Regions from separate parts of the Paenibacillus sp. FSL P4-0184 genome, predicted to be linked through region 2. Evidence: a T-box and tRNA genes for the amino acid it is inferred to sense, from the RefSeq annotation. Region 2 holds a T-box; the other holds one or more tRNA genes.
The links. A T-box is a leader RNA that pairs with one kind of tRNA and senses whether it is charged. The one in region 2 lies ahead of trpS (tryptophan--tRNA ligase), so its partner is inferred to be a tRNA-Trp.
Positions count from the first base shown of each region.

Region 1: it encodes a tRNA-Trp, which carries the amino acid that the T-box ahead of trpS (tryptophan--tRNA ligase) is inferred to sense. The anticodon was not compared.

Region 1 covers NZ_JBBORN010000001.1:3,026,106-3,033,373, reverse strand. The annotation lists gene MKY52_RS13330 (BMP family ABC transporter substrate-binding protein) at 1-184, opposite strand, end outside; gene MKY52_RS13325 (AraC family transcriptional regulator) at 511-1,260, shown strand; tRNA gene MKY52_RS13320 (tRNA-Leu) at 1,394-1,472, opposite strand; tRNA gene MKY52_RS13315 (tRNA-Cys) at 1,487-1,560, opposite strand; tRNA gene MKY52_RS13310 (tRNA-Gly) at 1,573-1,647, opposite strand; tRNA gene MKY52_RS13305 (tRNA-Gln) at 1,654-1,728, opposite strand; tRNA gene MKY52_RS13300 (tRNA-His) at 1,750-1,822, opposite strand; tRNA gene MKY52_RS13295 (tRNA-His) at 1,863-1,938, opposite strand; tRNA gene MKY52_RS13290 (tRNA-Trp) at 1,975-2,048, opposite strand; tRNA gene MKY52_RS13285 (tRNA-Tyr) at 2,057-2,142, opposite strand; tRNA gene MKY52_RS13280 (tRNA-Thr) at 2,148-2,223, opposite strand; tRNA gene MKY52_RS13275 (tRNA-Phe) at 2,244-2,319, opposite strand; tRNA gene MKY52_RS13270 (tRNA-Asp) at 2,327-2,404, opposite strand; tRNA gene MKY52_RS13265 (tRNA-Met) at 2,431-2,507, opposite strand; tRNA gene MKY52_RS13260 (tRNA-Val) at 2,525-2,600, opposite strand; tRNA gene MKY52_RS13255 (tRNA-Glu) at 2,656-2,730, opposite strand; tRNA gene MKY52_RS13250 (tRNA-Ser) at 2,748-2,840, opposite strand; tRNA gene MKY52_RS13245 (tRNA-Asn) at 2,844-2,919, opposite strand; rRNA gene MKY52_RS13240 (23S ribosomal RNA) at 2,980-5,908, opposite strand; rRNA gene MKY52_RS13235 (16S ribosomal RNA) at 6,170-7,268, opposite strand, start outside.
Region 2 covers NZ_JBBORN010000002.1:758,453-765,720, reverse strand. The annotation lists gene MKY52_RS25185 (ABC-F family ATP-binding cassette domain-containing protein) at 1-615, opposite strand, end outside; gene MKY52_RS25180 (DUF4179 domain-containing protein) at 803-1,924, opposite strand; gene MKY52_RS25175 (sigma-70 family RNA polymerase sigma factor) at 1,917-2,453, opposite strand; gene MKY52_RS25170 (winged helix-turn-helix transcriptional regulator) at 2,678-3,046, shown strand; gene MKY52_RS25165 (hypothetical protein) at 3,107-3,532, opposite strand; T-box leader at 3,736-4,021, shown strand; gene trpS (tryptophan--tRNA ligase) at 4,124-5,119, shown strand; gene MKY52_RS25155 (aminopeptidase) at 5,327-6,559, opposite strand; gene MKY52_RS25150 (hypothetical protein) at 6,726-7,073, opposite strand; gene MKY52_RS25145 (VanZ family protein) at 7,223-7,268, shown strand, end outside.

The sequences.
Region 1 (7,268 bases), on a different contig from region 2:
TATCTCCAAGCGTTCCTGGAATCAGAAGTACAACTTTGAGTTTATCCCCTGAACCTGTTTCTCCACCTTCAGCTGCGTTAGATCCTGCATTCGCGGAAGATCCATTACTCGACGTATTATTTCCACAGGCTGTGACCATTACCATTACTACTAGTAACAACAAAGAAAGAACTTTCTTTTTCATTTTTCTATTCCCCCTATTTATAGTTGGTTAGTAATTTGAGAGATTCTCCTTCTTAGTCCGTTGTATATTTCACGATTTAGATGGAAACTCTCATTTTTCATGTAACATTGTCAAAATTTTAATGATTTTAACGAATACACTAAAAAAAAGAGATAAAATTATAATTTTTCCGACTAATCCGACTAATTTCCGAACAAGATGGCCAGTCAGGTTGCTAATCTTCGGATTTCTTGATACGATCATATCAAATATTAATGAAAATAATTATATGATTTCGGTCATAATTTTGTACGATTCGGCTAAAACATAATTATTGGAGGCTCATCATGGATCGTGTTCTATATATTGTAAATGCAGCACATGAGGTTAATACCTATATTCCACCACACCAGCATGAATGTTATGAACTAGTCTATTATTTAAACGGATTAGGAACTACCAATGTAGGTTCGCGAAGTTATCATTTTCGTTCTTCTTCATTCGCGCTGATACCACCCAATCATAAACATGACGAGAATCATCGCGAGGATGCTACTATACTATTTGTAGGCTTCCATTCAAATCACCCAAATATGGAGAATTTGCAAGGCGTATATGAAGATGATAAAGAGCATACTGTTCTACAGATCTTACTTCGAATGAAAGCAGAGTTTACGCGCAAACAAGATGGATTCTCTGAACTATTGAACCTTCAAATGAGCGAAATCACTGTTCATCTGATACGGCTTCTTAGCGCCTCTGGGTTTCAATCACCAACGGAAGACAGAGTCCAATATGTTCTAAACTATATGAATGAGCATTACCGCCATAAGCTATCGGTCGCAACACTTTCTGAGATGTCTGGATACAGCTATGATCGTTTCCGCCATTTATTTAAAGAACGATTCGGTTCTTCACCTCTGCGCTATCTACTATTGAAACGTCTGGATTATGCAAAGTCTCTCTTGCAACATACCCAAATGCATATCTCTGAAGTATCAGCTGCTGCTGGGTTTGTGAATGACGCCCAATTCTGCAATATGTTTAAACGTGAAATTGGTCTCACCCCACGAGCATTCCGACTAAGCAGTCAATAAAAAAACACTCCACACAAAAAGGCCGTTGATTAGAGACGCCTCTAATTCAACGGCTTAAGAATAAAAGCTCAAAGACAAAGAAAAAAGGCTTGTAAAGTTGCTTATACAAGCGACTTTACAAACCTTTTTGATATACCGGCGAGAGGACTCGAACCTCCACGGTTTCCCTCTCGATTTTGAGTCGAGCGCGTCTGCCATTCCGCCACGCCGGCACATATGAAATTAATGGAGGCGCCACCCAGATTTGAACTGGGGATAAAGCTTTTGCAGAGCTTTGCCTTACCACTTGGCTATGGCGCCATGTGAAAACTTTGGAGCGGACGACGGGAATCGAACCCGCGACCCTCGCCTTGGCAAGGCGATGCTCTACCGCTGAGCCACGTCCGCATAAAATGGCTGGGGATATAGGATTTGAACCTATGCATGACGGAGTCAAAGTCCGTTGCCTTACCGCTTGGCTAATCCCCAATAACATTTTAAAATAAAAGGGGCGACTGATGGGTCTCGAACCCACGAATGCCGGAACCACAATCCGGTGCGTTAACCACTTCGCCACAATCGCCATATTAAACTAATATTGTTGCTGTCCTTCTTAAAGTAAATGGGGCGACCGATGGGACTTGAACCCACGAATGCCGGATCCACAAACCGGTGCGTTAACCCCTTCGCCACGACCGCCATATTAAACTTTAGAGAAAGACTTTAGATAAAGATTGGCAGGGGCAGCAGGAATTGAACCCACACCAACGGTTTTGGAGACCGTTGTTCTACCTTTAAACTATGCCCCTAAAAAAAATGGTGGGGGATGATGGATTCGAACCACCGAACACGTACGTGAGCAGATTTACAGTCTGATGCGTTTGGCCACTTCGCTAATCCCCCAAAGATGGTGCCGGCGAGAGGACTTGAACCCCCAACCTACTGATTACAAGTCAGTTGCTCTACCAATTGAGCTACACCGGCATATTAAGTTGTATACAACATGGTGGCTCGAGACGGATTCGAACCGCCGACACGAGGATTTTCAGTCCTCTGCTCTACCGACTGAGCTATCGAGCCAAGAAAATGGCGGAACCGACGAGATTCGAACTCGCGATCTCCTGCGTGACAGGCAGGCATGTTAGGCCAACTACACCACGGTTCCAAAAGATATAATTACTTGATGAAAATTGGTTGCGGGGGCAGGATTTGAACCTGCGGCCTTCGGGTTATGAGCCCGACGAGCTACCGGGCTGCTCCACCCCGCGTCGTTCTTAAATGAATATGGTGGAGGCTGAGGGGATCGAACCCCCGACCCTCTGCTTGTAAGGCAGATGCTCTCCCAGCTGAGCTAAGCCTCCGTAAACAACAATTGTTATTGTACCAAAGTCCACTATGTAAAATCAAGTGAAAATTTGGTGACCCGTATGGGATTCGAACCCATGTTACCTCCGTGAAAGGGAGGTGTCTTAACCCCTTGACCAACGGGCCATACTAAGTAAAATTTGTGGCGGAGAGAGAGGGATTCGAACCCTCGAGACGCTTGTGGCGCCTACACGATTTCCAATCGTGCTCCTTCGGCCAAACTCGGACACCTCTCCATATGGCTCCCCGAACAGGACTCGAACCTGTGACAACTCGATTAACAGTCGAGTGCTCTACCAACTGAGCTATCAGGGAATATTCATACCAGGCTTGATGCCTGAAAACTGAATCCGAATTGAATTTGCGTTCTAAGTATAGGATAAGCCCTCGACCGATTAGTATTGGTCAGCTCCATGCATTACTGCACTTCCACCTCCAACCTATCTACCTCGTCGTCTTCAAGGGGTCTTACTAATTGGGAAATCTCATCTTGAGGGGGGCTTCACGCTTAGATGCTTTCAGCGCTTATCCCGTCCGTACGTAGCTACCCAGCCATGCTTCTGGCGAAACAACTGGTGCACCAGCGGTACGTCCATCCCGGTCCTCTCGTACTAAGGACAGCTCCTCTCAAATTTCCTGCGCCCACGACAGATAGGGACCGAACTGTCTCACGACGTTCTGAACCCAGCTCGCGTACCGCTTTAATGGGCGAACAGCCCAACCCTTGGGACCTACTTCAGCCCCAGGATGCGATGAGCCGACATCGAGGTGCCAAACCTCCCCGTCGATGTGGACTCTTGGGGGAGATAAGCCTGTTATCCCCAGGGTAGCTTTTATCCGTTGAGCGATGGCCCTTCCATGCGGTACCACCGGATCACTAAGTCCGACTTTCGTCCCTGCTCGACTTGTAGGTCTCGCAGTCAAGCTCCCTTATGCCTTTGCACTCTTCGAATGATTTCCAACCATTCTGAGGGAACCTTGGAACGCCTCCGTTACTCTTTAGGAGGCGACCGCCCCAGTCAAACTGCCCGCCTGACACGGTCCCCGTACCCGATTAGGGTACTAGGTTAGAACCTAGATACGATCAGGGTGGTATCCCAACGGCGCCTCCACCGAAGCTTGCGCTCCGATTTCTACGGCTCCCACCTATCCTGTACAGATCGTACCCAAATTCAATATCAAGCTGCAGTAAAGCTCCATGGGGTCTTTCCGTCTTGTCGCGGGTAACCTGCATCTTCACAGGTATTAAAATTTCACCGGATCTCTCGTTGAGACAGCGCCCAAGTCGTTACGCCATTCGTGCGGGTCAGAATTTACCTGACAAGGAATTTCGCTACCTTAGGACCGTTATAGTTACGGCCGCCGTTTACTGGGGCTTCGGTTCATAGCTTCGGGTTACCCCTAACCACTCCCCTTAACCTTCCAGCACCGGGCAGGCGTCAGCCCGTATACTTCGCCTTGCGGCTTCGCACAGACCTGTGTTTTTGCTAAACAGTCGCTTGGGCCTTTTCACTGCGGCCCCCTCGTGCTATTCACACTACCGGGGCACCCCTTCTCCCGAAGTTACGGGGTCATTTTGCCGAGTTCCTTAACGAGAGTTCTTCCGCGCGCCTTAGAATTCTCTTCTCGCCTACCTGTGTCGGTTTGCGGTACGGGCACCTTCTCCTGGCTAGAGGCTTTTCTTGGCAGTGTGAGATCATGACCTTCGCTACTGTAATTTTCGCTCCCCATCACAGCCCAGCCTTAACGATGTGCGGATTTGCCTACACATCAGCCTCACTGCTTAGACGGACATATCCATCAGTCCGCGTCACTACCCTCCTGCGTCACCCCATCGCTCATAGCGGATTACGGTGGTACAGTAATTTCAAACTGTTGTCCTTCGACTACGCCTTTCGGCCTCGCCTTAGGTCCCGACTTACCCTGAGCGGACGAGCCTTCCTCAGGAAACCTTGGGCTTTCGGCGGATCAGATTCTCACTGATCTTTTCGTTACTCATACCGGCATTCTCACTTGTATGCTGTCCAGCGCTCCTTACGGTACACCTTCAACCCACATACAACGCTCCCCTACCCCAGATACATACGTATCTAGCCATAGCTTCGGTGGTGTGTTTAGCCCCGTTACATTTTCGGCGCAGAGTCACTCGACCAGTGAGCTATTACGCACTCTTTCAATGGTGGCTGCTTCTAAGCCAACATCCTGGTTGTCTGTGCAACTCCACATCCTTTCCCACTTAACACACACTTGGGGACCTTAGCTGATGGTCTGGGCTGTTTCCCTTTTGACAATGGATCTTAGCACTCACTGTCTGACTCCCGGCAATAAGTATATGGCATTCGGAGTTTGACTGAGCTTGGTAATCCTTGCGGACCCCGCACCCAATCAGTGCTCTACCTCCACTACTCTTATACCGAGGCTAGCCCTAAAGCTATTTCGGGGAGAACCAGCTATCTCCGAGTTCGATTGGAATTTCTCCGCTACCCCCACCTCATCCCCGCATTTTTCAACATGCGTGGGTTCGGGCCTCCAGTGCGTGTTACCGCACCTTCACCCTGGACAGGGGTAGATCACACGGTTTCGGGTCTACGTCCACATACTCAATCGCCCTATTCAGACTCGCTTTCGCTGCGGCTCCGTCTTCTCGACTTAACCTTGCATGTTAAACGTAACTCGCCGGTTCATTCTACAAAAGGCACGCCATCACCCATTAATAGGGCTCTGACTTTTTGTAAGCACACGGTTTCAGGTTCTATTTCACTCCCCTTCCGGGGTGCTTTTCACCTTTCCCTCACGGTACTGTTTCACTATCGGTCGCCAGGTAGTATTTAGCCTTAGCAGATGGTCCTGCTGGATTCATACGGGGTTTCACGTGCCCCGCACTACTCGGGATCCGTCTCGGAGAGAACACAGTTTAGGTTACAGGGCTTTTACCTCTATCGCGGGCCTTTCCAGACCTCTTCACCTACCATATTCCTTTGTAACTCCATGTGAGACGTCCCACAACCCCTAAGAGCAAGCTCTTAGGTTTAGGCTGTTCCGCGTTCGCTCGCCGCTACTGACGGAATCACTATTGTTTTCTCTTCCTCAGGGTACTTAGATGTTTCAGTTCCCCTGGTCTGCCTCTACATCTCCTATGTGTTCAGAGATGAGTAACTGCGAATTACCACAGCTGGGTTTCCCCATTCGGACACCCCCGGATCAAAGCTTGCTTACAGCTCCCCGAGGCAGTTTCGTTGTTCGCCACGTCCTTCGTCGGCTCCTGGCGCCTAGGCATCCTCCGTGTGCTCTTATTAGCTTAACCTTGATTTTTCCGCAGGAAAATATCATACAATGACATTCTCTTTGGAATCATCTCACTAATAACATTTACTTGTTTGCACAAGTTGCTAAAAGATGTTCTAAAACGCAAATTCGTTTCGGTATCCAGTTTTCAAGGATCAAGTCTTACTGAGAGCTTAAACTCTCAAAACTGAGCAACGAGTGAGTAACAGGCCTAAACCTGAGATTTGGAAGTTTAACTTCCGATTTGAATGTCTTCATTGCAGAAGACGATTCTCCATAGAAAGGAGGTGATCCAGCCGCACCTTCCGATACGGCTACCTTGTTACGACTTCACCCCAATCATCTACCCCACCTTCGGCGGCTGGCTCCCTTGCGGGTTACCCCACCGACTTCGGGTGTTGTAAACTCTCGTGGTGTGACGGGCGGTGTGTACAAGACCCGGGAACGTATTCACCGCGGCATGCTGATCCGCGATTACTAGCAATTCCGACTTCATGCAGGCGAGTTGCAGCCTGCAATCCGAACTGAGACCGGCTTTGATGGGATTGGCTTCACCTCGCGGCTTCGCTTCCCGTTGTACCGGCCATTGTAGTACGTGTGTAGCCCAGGTCATAAGGGGCATGATGATTTGACGTCATCCCCACCTTCCTCCGGTTTGTCACCGGCAGTCACTCTAGAGTGCCCAGCCTTACCTGCTGGCAACTAAAGTTAAGGGTTGCGCTCGTTGCGGGACTTAACCCAACATCTCACGACACGAGCTGACGACAACCATGCACCACCTGTCTCCTCTGTCCCGAAGGCCGCCACTATCTCTAGTGGATTCAGAGGGATGTCAAGACCTGGTAAGGTTCTTCGCGTTGCTTCGAATTAAACCACATACTCCACTGCTTGTGCGGGTCCCCGTCAATTCCTTTGAGTTTCAGTCTTGCGACCGTACTCCCCAGGCGGAGTGCTTACTGTGTTAACTTCGGCACCAAGGGTATCGAAACCCCTAACACCTAGCACTCATCGTTTACGGCGTGGACTACCAGGGTATCTAATCCTGTTTGCTCCCCACGCTTTCGCGCCTCAGCGTCAGTTACAGCCCAGAAAGTCGCCTTCGCCACTGGTGTTCCTCCACATATCTACGCATTTCACCGCTACACGTGGAATTCCACTTTCCTCTTCTGTACTCAAGTCACCCAGTTTCCAGTGCGACCTCAGGTTGAGCCCAAGGTTTAAACACCAGACTTAAATGACCGCCTGCGCGCGCTTTACGCCCAATAATTCCGGACAACGCTTGCCCCCTACGTATTACCGCGGCTGCTGGCACGTAGTTAGCCGGGGCTTTCTTCTCAGGTACCGTCACTCCGGTAGCAGTTACTCTACCGGACGTTCTT
Region 2 (7,268 bases):
CCACTGCTCCAACCATACGATCCCTTCGATATCCAAAAAGTTAGTAGGCTCATCGAGCAATACGACATCGGGCATTTCAATTAAGACTTTAGCCAGTGCTGCACGGTTCCTCCAGCCTCCCGATAACTCATCTACAGGTTGATGCCGTGATCTTTCATTGAAGCCCAACTTCATCAGAACCGTGTTGATTTCTACAGATACATTCCAGCCATCCAAATGATCCATTTGTTCAAAAAGCGCCGCTTGCCGCTCTAAAAGTGTATTCATCTGATCATCATCCGTCACTAGTCCAAGCTGTTCCCCGATTTGGTTAAGCTCTTGTTCGATAAGCGCTACTTGCTCGAAGCACAATTCTATCTCTTGCTGTACAGACAAGGAGCCGGAAAGCTCCGAGAATTGAGAGAAATAACTGATCTTCACATTGGGATCTAACTCTACTTTCCCTGCTGTTGGCTCCTCTTTTCCCATTATCAGTTTAAAAACAGTAGACTTCCCCGCACCATTTTGTCCGATTAACCCAATCCGTTCACCCATGCTAACTCGAAAATATATATCTCGAAAAATCAAAGTATTCTCATATTTCTTAGTTACGTTCTCCATACGGATTACGCTCAAATCTATCACCCCTAGTTCATATAGATCAAAATACAGCTCAGAACACTCAAAGAGCTATTATAGCACTATTTTAAAAAAGGACTTTATAATCATATTTAATCTTCTAGAAAACAAAAAAAGGTCGCTGTCAGCGGACCTTTTTCTGCATTACGAATCCCATCACATTCTCACTCTCATCACTTGCTGCTTATTTTTTCAAGATATCAATATACTCCTCTTTCTCGCGATCAGGCCCCGCATCAAGCTTCAAACGAATGAATTTTGGATGATCCAATACGTTGCTGCTAAAGTTACTTATAAATCCGTCCTCACTGCCACTTCCGCCAATCGAATTATTTTTCAATTCGCGCTTCCCAACCCGCGAGGTCAACTCACTAGGAGTCTTTCCAAAAATTTCATTCCTGATCTCCCAATCGGTTTTTAATGCCTCACTTAACGTGAATTTAACTACTATACTTAAAGGAGATAGCTCCACCTGCGCAAGATTCACTTCATGTCCGTCAATCATAAAAGGCTGATTTATAACTACTGTCTCGGTCTTCTGTTCCCAGAATTTTGGATCAATAGCGAAACTCACCTTTAAACGATCAGAATAGCGCATGTCAGCTAGATCTGTTCCCGTTTTTGGTTTTGCTAGCATTCCTGGATCCACTGAAGCGATCTGAAAATTCGCCACCACCTCTTTTGGAAATGCTTTATCCTTATCTAGTGGATAGATAGTTTTTCCGAGCCATGTATAAATACTATCCACAGCATGTAAACCCATCCCACCTCTACCCCCATTTTTATCCACTACACTTTGTCCCGTCACAGCATCTGTCAGCCATACACTATTCACATTGTAAATTTCCTGACCACCACTTGTAGTCCCTGTATATAGCAGTATAATTTTATTTTCATCAGCGATCACAGCATTTAGAGTGATTTTATATCCGTTTTTCTCAGCACTCTTATTCACGATTTGCACATAATCGTTTCGAATAGCAGATTCTAACGTAAGGGCATCAACATCAGATTCAGCCAGCTTCTTAAAAGGCTCCAGCACATCCCAATCACTTGATTCAATACTTGTAGAGGCTTGCTGTGGCATCCATTGGGTTGGATTGAAGAAGAGTAAACCTGCAATCAAAACAGATGCAGTCAGTACAGCCATAGCGCTTCTAGCAAACATTAGCTTTTTTCCGCGCTTTTTACCTAGTTCGAGTCCTGCTTGAATGGCATAGATTTGTGCGGCTGCACTCTCCATTTTTTGCTCCTGTGGGATCCGTTCAGCATCGATTAACATGGCAAGCTCCTCCTGACTACTCATGGTTCCAATCACCCCGATTCTTAATGATCGTTCTTAACTGCTTGAGTCCTTTATGCTGCCATGTCTTGACCGTTCCTTCAGGTTTATCCAGAATGTTAGCAATCTCATTTAAGGTCATATCGTTGTAGTATTTAAGCAGCAGCACATGGCGATACTTGGGTTTAACCTGTTCAAGTGCCCACAGCATTTCCATCCGATGATGGCCAATGTGCGTAATCTGCTCTCCTATTCTCTCGTCTACAAGCGGCATGGAACGTTTTCTACGTCTTTGTTCATCTATACAGACATAAATCAGGATCCGAATGATCCATGATTTAAACGCTTTTGGATCCTTTAATGTTTTTCTTTTGATCCAGGCCCGGCAAGTCATTTCCTGCATCGCTTCAAGCGCATCATTCCGGTTACGCAAGTAGCTATAGGCAATACTGTATAGTTGTTCTCTATGTACCAATATAGAATCGTAGAAATCCGTCTCGCTCCTAGAATCAAGAATCGTTACCTTCTTCATTTCTGCATTAGTCATCGTCATATCCTTCCTTAGCCCCCTCTCCTAAACCTCTCATAGATTAAGACGGGGAGGGTATAGAAACGGTTTTTATTTATATTAACTTTTTTGGGACTGAGCACTTAAAATTATAACATTCTATAAAAAAAGAACGATAAATGTTATGATTAGTAAAATTGGACATAATCAATAGTACGCACTTAAAAGTACCATAGGTACAAAAAAGTACCCATACATTGGAGGATATCATGACAACTATCAAGAAAAAATACAATATTTCTGTTGAGGCCACACTCGAAGTGATTGGAGGAAAATGGAAATGTGTAATTCTGTGTCATTTAACTCATGGCAAAAAACGAACATCGGAACTAAAACAGTTAATGCCCGGAATTACTCAAAAAATGTTAACCCAGCAACTACGCGAACTTGAGGCCGATGGAATTATCAACCGGATCGTATACAATCAGGTCCCACCCAAAGTGGAATATGAGCTTAGTGAATATGGTGATAGTTTAAGCGACATTTTGACTTCTCTATGTAATTGGGGAGAACAACATATCATTAAGCAATATGGCGATAAATATGCTGTTTTAGAGGACAACATTTTAAATAAATAAATAAATTATGCCCCATGAAAAAAAAGACAGCTAAATCAAATCGATTTAACTGTCCATAACTTAAATTACTCCGTCTCCTCCAATAGCAGTTGCTGTGAATGATATGGGTCCAAATAGATTTATAGTTAAGTTGCTATCATTTTGAATTACCAATTCATAATTGTGGACTCCAATATAAGGACCATCAACCCACTGAGCATTTAATTGAATATCAGTAGTTGAAGTAAAACTATAAAAGGATTTATAAATATCGACTCCAGCACGTCGGATTAAAACAAGAAATTGACTATCAGCAAGTGCAGTAAGACTAAAACTACCATTTAACTCGACTCTACTGGAGAAAGAGGCTGGGTTAGCCGGGCTAATATTTACTTGCGCTGTGGCTAGACCCGCTCCAGCTCCAGGAATCCCTGCAACCGTTGTAACAGTAGTAAACGGGTCTAAGGGGGTTTTTGCCTGTGAACCATAACTTATATTTGTCGCCATTTATCATCACTCCATTCCAGTTACAAGGTTATACATTATTATATTGTGAATCAACAATGATAAATTGGACATAATTCCTGATGAATATATACATTTAAGTTATACTTTGCTAGAACATATAATCCTAGATACTTCGTCTATTACCCTCTAATTTCCACCCATTGACAAATCCGCTCATCAGAACTACAATTACCCAAATATCATGAACAACGCTGACAAAGGGTAAGTAGACAAACGAACATGGACTTCAGAGAGCCGGTGGTTGCTGCGAACCGGTGTCCAGCGCTTGATCGAATGGCCTTTAGAGTTGCTCTTCCGAACCATCTTAGCTGATGTTGTAGGGAAAGCCGGGTTTCCCACCGTTATCAAGGGACCTGTATCGAGATTGTCTCAGACCTTCTCCGTACCGGTAAGAGAAGATCGTAAAACCATATTAACGTATGGCGGAGTGATCATTTAAGGTGGTACCACGACAACTTCGTCCTTATTGGATGAGGTTTTTTTGTCATTTAAAGGAGGTGATGGCCATGGATGATGGCTGGTGGTGGCGACTCAATGTTAGTCAGAAGCAACAAAACAGGAGGAATTCAAATGATAAAAGAACGTGTATTAACTGGAGATCGAGTGACTGGAAAGCTTCACCTTGGCCATTACGTGGGCAGCTTACAGAATCGAGTGGCGCTACAGGAGCAATATGATACTTTTGTGTTTTTAGCAGATATTCAAGCCCTAACGACTCACTTTGATCGCCCTCAACTACTAGGTCAAAACTTGAATGAAATTACATTAGACTATTTATCAGCAGGTATAAATCCAGATAAAGCCACTATATTTATTCAATCCATGATCCCAGAGATCGCTGAGCTGACCGTCCTTTTCTCCATGTTTGTCACTGTGAATTCTTTACGGCATAATCCCACGATTAAAGCCGAATCGAAAAATTCCAGCTTAGATGAATTGTATTATGGTTTTCTAGGTTATCCAGTTAGCCAGGCTGCGGATATAACCTTTTGTAAAGCGACGATTATTCCTGTAGGAGAAGACCAGCTTCCCCATCTGGAGTTGACCCGCAAAATCGTACGTAGATTCAACGAGCTGTACAGCCCCATCCTTGTGGAGCCCAGAGCGCTCATCAGCGAGACGCCAAGACTAATAGGAACAGACGGCAACGCTAAAATGAGTAAAAGCCTAGGCAATGCTATCGAGCTGGACTCTACGAAAGAAGAGATCACCTTCAAGATCCGTAAAGCCACAACCGATCCAGCCCGTGTTCATAAAAATGATCCTGGGCATCCAGATATTTGTCCCATTTATGCTTATCATCGTGCTGTTCGTTCGCATGGCGCCTCAGAGATTCACGATAGCTGCGAAAGTGGCAGTATAAGCTGTTCTGCCTGTAAGCAGCTTATCACGACAGCTCTAGACCAGCTAATTGAACCAATGCGTGAGCGTCGCTCCTATTATGCTGCCAGACCCAAGGTTGTTGAGGATATCTTATTATCCGGAACTAAGCGTGCCCGCAATATTGCTCAAGAAACGATGTCTGAAGTACGCGAGGCTATGGGCCTTAATTATTTTTCAAAATAAAACTGATCTCTAAGGGCAATAAAAAAACGCCGGACTCTCTATTGAAGAGAGCGCCGGCTGTTTTTGCTTCGCTTGCAGCTACAAGCGTCGATCCCTCCTTGAAGCTATACTCTGGACCAGGGGTTAGGACTTTACACTTGTCCGCTTCTACATCAAAGAAAAAGGCCATAACCCCCTAAAGCGAGATTACGACCTTAATTTTATACCTTACAGCACCCAATTCCCTTTACGGAATACCGGTTCAATCGTGCCATCCGCAAGTTCTCCGTCAATATCCAGCTCAGCTGAACCAATCATAAAATCGACATGCGTTAAGCTGACATTAGCACCTCGTGCGACAAGCTCTTCATTCGTAAGCTTTGTGCCGCCTTCAATATTGACAGGGTAAGCACTTCCCAACGCGAAATGGCAGGAGGCATTCTCATCAATCCCTGTATTGTAGAAAATTCGGTTCAAGCGAGAGATGGGAGAATCATGCTGCACTAAAGCCACTTCTCCTAAATAGGATGCACCTTCATCCGTTGCAAGCAGCGAAGTCAGATGCTCACGTCCGGACTCAGCTTCATATGCTACTACTTTTCCATCTTTAAAAGTGAAAGAAAGACCTTCTACCAACCGTCCGTTCAGATTAAGCGGGAGCGTGCTTCTTACTGTACCGTTCACGCCTGTACGATGTGGCATGGAATAGATCTCCTCCGTTGGCATATTCGCCACGAAATACACGCCTTTATCATTCTCTCCGCCGCCTCCACGCCATAGATGTCCTTCTGGAAGCTCCACATGCAGATCCGTTCCCGGAGCGCGGTAATGCAGGCTTTTATAACGCTTAGCGTTCATTCTATCCTGACTTTCTTTCAATTGACCGATATGCTCTCTCCATGCGGCAACCGGATCCTCGCTACCTACACGATTCATCTGGAATACCGCTTCCCACATCGCTTCCACTCGCTTTTCCTCAGGGAGATCAGCGAACACCTTGTTCGCCCAAGCGCGCGTTGGAGCCTTAACAAGAGACCAGCTAATTTTGCTATTACGAGTATATTTGGAGTAGTTTTTGCGAGCAACAGCTGCCGCTTTAACTGCTCGTGACACTTTGGAAGAATCAATACCATTGAACAATTCCGGATCTGGTACTTTAATATGTAAGATGGCGCCGTTCTCTTCCGCAAACTTCTCCATCATTTCTGCTTGCCACTGTGGATAGTAATCGAAGGAATCTTCTGGGGCTTTTTCGTAACGAATACGTGTAGTCGCTTCATCGTCCCAATCAACAATTACATATTTAGCACCTGCTTCATAGGCTTTACTTACAATCAAGCGAGTAAGCTCTGCCGTTTCAATAGGTGCATGCACCATCAAAACTTGTCCAGGCTGTACATTTACCCCTACTTTTACAACCAGGTTCGCATATTTCTCTAACATGACATCAAAATCTTTCATGAATTCTCTTCCTCCATCTCTATGGTTGCTTTACTGTCGCACCAAAGCACCGGAGCTCCTTAACAGCAGACGGTCAGCTTCACTTCTTATTTTAACGCAAAATGCTAAGAGTTGCGATTCGATATAATAAAGCGGCCCCCATGAAAGGAACCGCTCACGTAAATCCTTATTTTTTATCCACTTGCAGCAACGTTACGGTCTTTAAAGAATAGGTATGCATTATCTTGTCCTCAGAGATTACATTAAGCTTGGTCAAACTTGCTACCTTCGCGGGATCTGATTTGGAGAGCATACGCCACACTTCGGGGTCTGATAGGGTTTCATATAACTTGAGATCATCATATTCTTTGCGATTTTGCATCACTAGCTTCACTTTGTAGCTTCCGATTTCAGTCTCGGTAGCCCCCTGCTCACTACAATAGCTTAGAATATCCTGCCGAAGCTCTGCTAACTCTTTTTCAATTTCCTTTTGTTTTTGCTTCAGTCGATAATACTGCTGCACCTTTTTCTCCATCACTTCACGCTCCTCTATAGACATATGTATGCCGGAAGCGCTAAATAAATAAGTTGAGTTCCCTATCATAAAATTTTATAATGAGCCGGGAACGCTAGTTTGCAGCAGACTACAATATTCCACAAAAACAATGATTCGGCAGGTGACTTATGTTTCATTCTTACTTTTTCCCAATTTCTTATGCCTTTATGATGT